Regions from separate parts of the Brevibacterium aurantiacum genome, predicted to be linked through region 2. Evidence: predicted binding sites of a transcription regulator. Region 2 holds the regulator's gene; the other holds the start of a gene.
The links. The regulator HspR, encoded in region 2, represses chaperone genes until heat shock. The targets are predictions, from matches to a motif close to AAGTTGAGTCNNNNNGACTCAACTT.
Positions count from the first base shown of each region.

Region 1: a site for HspR is predicted at 1,055-1,079, ahead of clpB (ATP-dependent chaperone ClpB). Genes of this name have one in related genera too.

Region 1 is NZ_CP025333.1:3,736,052-3,738,449, forward strand. It holds gene CXR25_RS17230 (Na+/H+ antiporter) at 1-975, shown strand, start outside; gene clpB (ATP-dependent chaperone ClpB) at 1,142-2,398, shown strand, end outside.
Region 2 is NZ_CP025333.1:3,588,223-3,590,620, forward strand. It holds gene CXR25_RS16590 (COG1361 family protein) at 1-45, shown strand, start outside; gene CXR25_RS16595 (DUF1206 domain-containing protein) at 195-1,067, opposite strand; gene CXR25_RS16600 (heat shock protein transcriptional repressor HspR) at 1,162-1,605, opposite strand; gene CXR25_RS16605 (DnaJ C-terminal domain-containing protein) at 1,620-2,398, opposite strand, start outside.

The sequences.
Region 1 (2,398 bases), 150 kb from region 2:
TGGTGGGTGATGGAGAAGATCGACCATACGATCGCCCGCTCCTCGCTCATGCTCATGCTGCCCTTCGGCGTCTACCTCATCGCCGAACATTTCCATGCCAGCGGAGTCATCGCCGTCGTCGTGGCCGCGCTCGAGGTGCGCAGGCGCGACGTCGAAGGCAACTCGGCGGAACGTGTCACCCAGGCCTCGACGTGGCAGGTCCTGGAAATGCTCATCACCGGAATCGCCTTCGGCCTCATCGGCCTCGATCTGCGCATGGTCGTCGAGTCCGAGCACGCCGACCTGGGAAAGGCCGTCCTCGTGGGGTTGGGCATCGCGCTCATCGTCATCGCCGTGCGGTTCGGCTGGCTGCTCATCGGAACCGTGCTGGAGAACAAGCGCAGGGAGGAGGACCCGGATGCCGCACCGCTGAACATCAGGGATGCCACGCTCATGACCTGGGGCGGCATGCGCGGTTTGGCCACGATCGCACTGGCCCTGTCGATTCCGGCGACCACAGACACCGGCGAACCCTTCCCCGGCCGTTCCTACATCCTCGTCGCAGCCGCGGTGATCCTGCTCGTGACGCTGGTGCTCGCCGGCCTCACCTTCCCCACCATCGTCAACGTCCTAGGCATCGACGACGAGGCGGAGAAGGAACGCCAGGCGACGAAGGAGATCGCGGCCCGGGCCTACAAAGCCGCCCTCCACCAGATCAAGAACGACCCGGCTCTGCCCGACGAGGTGGCCGACCCTCTGCGCGCCCGCTTCAAGGGCCTCTATGCGCAGCTGCTGGGAACCACTGACGACCAGGCCAGCTCTGAACAGGCGACGACGCTGAAGGAGAACCGCGAGGTCATGGCCAAGGTGCAGACCCGGGCGCTGCAGTCGGCCCGCACGGAAGTGCTCAAGGCCCGGCGCGAACGCGGCACCGATCCGGAGGTCGCCGACAGGGTGCTGCGCCGATTCGACCTCCAATCCGTGCTTCTGAGGTGAGCTGCTGCGTCGAGTCACTCCCCGCGGTGCGCCTGCGTGACATGCTCCCCGCGAGGAGGCGGATTCTCGGGTTTTTCTAAAGCTGAGTGGAATAGACTCAACTTTGTTGGTGTTGAACTCTTCGAGAGCAATTACTGTTCACGGAACACTTGTGAAGGAGATGCGCATGGACGCACAGATGACAACCAAATCACGCGAGACGCTGCAGTCCGCGATCAATGACGTCGTGGCCAGGAGGAACAACCAGGTCGAGCCCGCCCACGTGGTCGCGGCGCTGCTTGATCAGCCCGACTCACTGGCCTCGAACCTGGTGACCAAGGTCGGCGCCGACCCCCGGACCGTGCTCGCCGCTGTCCGTTCGACCATCGACGGCTTCCCCACCGTCAGCGGGCAGACCGTCGCCCAGCCGGGACTCTCGCGCTCCGGACTCGAGATGATGAATCTCGCGCAGGAGGAGATGACGAGCCTCGGCGATCAGTTCGTGTCGACCGAGCACCTGCTGCTCGCGGCAGCCGCAGGCAAGGACGGGGCAGGCGAAGCCCTTCGAGCCAACGGCGCCGGACGCGATGCGCTGCTGGCTGCCCTGCCCGAGCTGCGCGGAGGCAAGAAGGTCACCTCGGAAAATCCCGAGGACACGATGCAGTCGCTGGAGAAATACGGCGTCGACCTCACCGCCACCGCACGTGAGGCCAAACTCGACCCGGTCATCGGCCGCGACAAGGAGATCCGACGGGTCATCCAGGTCCTCTCCCGGAGGACGAAGAACAACCCGGTCCTCATCGGCGAACCAGGCGTCGGCAAAACCGCCGTCGTCGAGGGACTGGCTCAGCGGATCGTGGCCGGAGACGTGCCCGAATCCCTGCGCAACAAGACCCTGATCAGTCTGGACCTGTCCGCAATGGTCGCCGGAGCGAAGTACCGCGGTGAATTCGAGGAGCGGTTCAAGGCCGTTCTCGAAGAGATCAAGAACGCCGATGGTCAGATCATCACGTTCATCGATGAGCTCCACACCGTCGTCGGAGCCGGAGCCACCGGTGACTCGGCGATGGATGCCGGCAACATGCTCAAACCGATGCTCGCCCGCGGTGAACTGCGCCTCGTCGGCGCAACCACCCTCGACGAGTACCGGGAGAACATCGAGAAGGACCCTGCCCTGGAACGCAGGTTCCAGCAGGTCTACGTCGGTGAGCCCAGCGTCGAGGACACGGTCGCGATTCTGCGTGGCCTCAAGGAACGCTACGAGGCCCACCACAAGGTCTCGATCAACGACGGCGCCCTGATCGCCGCGGCCACCATGTCCAATCGCTACATCACCGGGCGTCAGCTGCCGGATAAGGCCATCGACCTCGTCGACGAGGCCGCGTCCCGACTGCGCATGGAGATCGACTCGGCTCCGGTCGAGATCGATGAGCTCCGCCGCGCG
Region 2 (2,398 bases):
ACCATGCGTCGCAAGAAGGCCGTCGAGGATCCTTCAGCGATCTGATAAGTCGGCCGTCGCAGCGGCGATGACAATGTAAGAAGAGTGCGAGCCCGTGGAGGGTTCGCACTCTTCTTGCATTCACGTTCGGACATCCCTGTTGGGCGGCTATTTCCCGGCATAAGGAATTGTGCCGATGTGCCGTGCCCGAGGCATCAATCCATCCGGTCGTACCGAGCACGCAGACTGAGGAAGACTCCGTAGAGCACAAGACCAGCACCCACAGCGAGCATGAGCACAGTGCCGAACGGCTGGTCGCGCATCGCTTTGAGCGCTCCGTCAATTCCCGTGAACTCTTCGGGGTCACCGGTCATCGCCGAGACGACGACGAGCGCTCCGACTGCCAGCAGCGTCGCGCCTTTGCCCAAATATCCGATGATGCCAGTGGCAATCAGCAGCGTGCTCACCGGAGCCTTACGTGGCATCCGCAGCTCGTCCATCCATTTGAGGCGGATCCCGGCGATACAGAAACCGATGCCGATCATGACGATCACAACCCCGATCGCTGCGAGGATGTACAGGCCGCCCGGGGCCTTCGCCAGGGTCGTCGATGCCTGAGAGCTGGTCTTGCCTGAATCAGATCCGCCGCCGATGACGGACTGGGCGAACGTCAGGGCAACTGCGGCATAGGCAACAGCGGAACCGATCGTTTTGATGAATTCGACCCATCTGCGGCGTCCCTGCCGATGCTGAGGGGCATTCGTGCCGGCTCCGCGCAGAGAGGCGGAACCGAAGAAGGCGTTGAACACACACCAGAGGGCCATCAGCCCACAGCCGATCAGGCACAGGACGATGAGCACCATGCCGAACGGCTGTGCGGCCATCTGTTGGACCGCACCCGATTGATCCGCCTCGCCACCGCGACCGAGTCCAACGGCAACCGCGGTGGCTCCGAGGATGATGTGCACGATTCCATTCGCGACGAAACCAGCTCGCGCAACCCGTTCGAACCACTTGCTGTCCGCAGCTTCTTGGGCCGCGTCGTCGGCCGAGTCCGCGGCACTTTTGAGCTTGTCAGTTTCGTCCATGAACGACATTCTGGCACAGCACGGTCGGTGTAGTGACGAATGCCGGCGTCGACTACAAGAGGCTGCGCCGCGGGCAGCCTCCAATCTCAGTTGCTTACCGGCGTCTGAACCTGTTGTAGAGAACCATCGCACCCGGCTCGGGCCGACCCCGGGGCCGCCTGCCACGCGAGATCGAGACGACGTCACCAGCAGTGCCGGCAGCGAAGACACGAGCTTCGCGTTCCTTCGCTGACATCCGAGACCTGACTTCGGTCTCCAGCTCCTCGTTCCGGGACTTGAGCGCATCGACCTGATTCTGCAGGTCGATGATCTTCTTGATCCCGACGAGGTTAACGCCTTCGTCCTGCGAGAGCTGCTGGATCATGCGCAGCTCGGCGATGTCCTGACCGGAGTAGCGACGACCGCGTCCTGCCGTGCGCTCGGGGGTGACGAGACCCAGTCGGTCATACTGCCGCAAGGTCTGCGGGTGCATACCCGCCAGATCCGCCGCCACCGAGATGACATACACCGCAGCACTCGACGAAATGTGCATGTGCATTGTGTTTCATCACCTCAACTGGCTTTGGCCTTGTCCAGGAGGCCGGCGCGGGGGTCTTCACCCTCGGTCGCAGTCCTGAACGACTCGACCGCAGCCTTGGCCTCCTTGGACAGGTTCTTCGGCACCGCGATCTGGACCGTAGCCAGCAGATCGCCGGTGCCTTTCTTCGTCTTCACACCTTTGCCCCGCACGCGCAGGGTCCGTCCCGAGGGTGTCCCCGGTGCGACCTTGACCTTGACGGGCGTTCCGCCCAGGGTCGGCACCTTGACCTCAGCGCCGAGGGCCGCCTCGTCGAAGCTGACGGGCAGGTCCATGCGCAGATTGTCACCGTCACGGGTGAATACCGGGTGCGGTTTCACGTGCACGGTGAGGATCACGTCGCCGGGCTCGCCGCCGTTCGGACTGGTCTTGCCCTTGCCGGCCAGGCGGATCTTCTGCCCGTCCTTGACCCCGATCGGTGTACGCACGGTCAGCGGCTTCCCACCCGGCATGTTCAGCTTCACCGAGGCTCCGTTGATCGCTTCGGTGAACGACAGGGTGGTGTTGGACTTGATGTCCCCGCCCTTGGTCGGTGGCGAATAGCCGCCGCCGAAACCGCCACCGCCGTAGCCTCCTCCGCCGAAGCCGTTGAGAAGGTCAGCGAGATCTGGGGGCACGTCTCCCCCGCCTCCGCCGTAGGGCGAGCGGGTCCGTGTCCGTCCGCCTCCGCCGAAGAGGTCGGAGAATACGTCGTCGAATCCGCCGCCGGAACCGCCTGCGGGTCCACCGGAACCGGTGAACCTGGCTCCGCCGC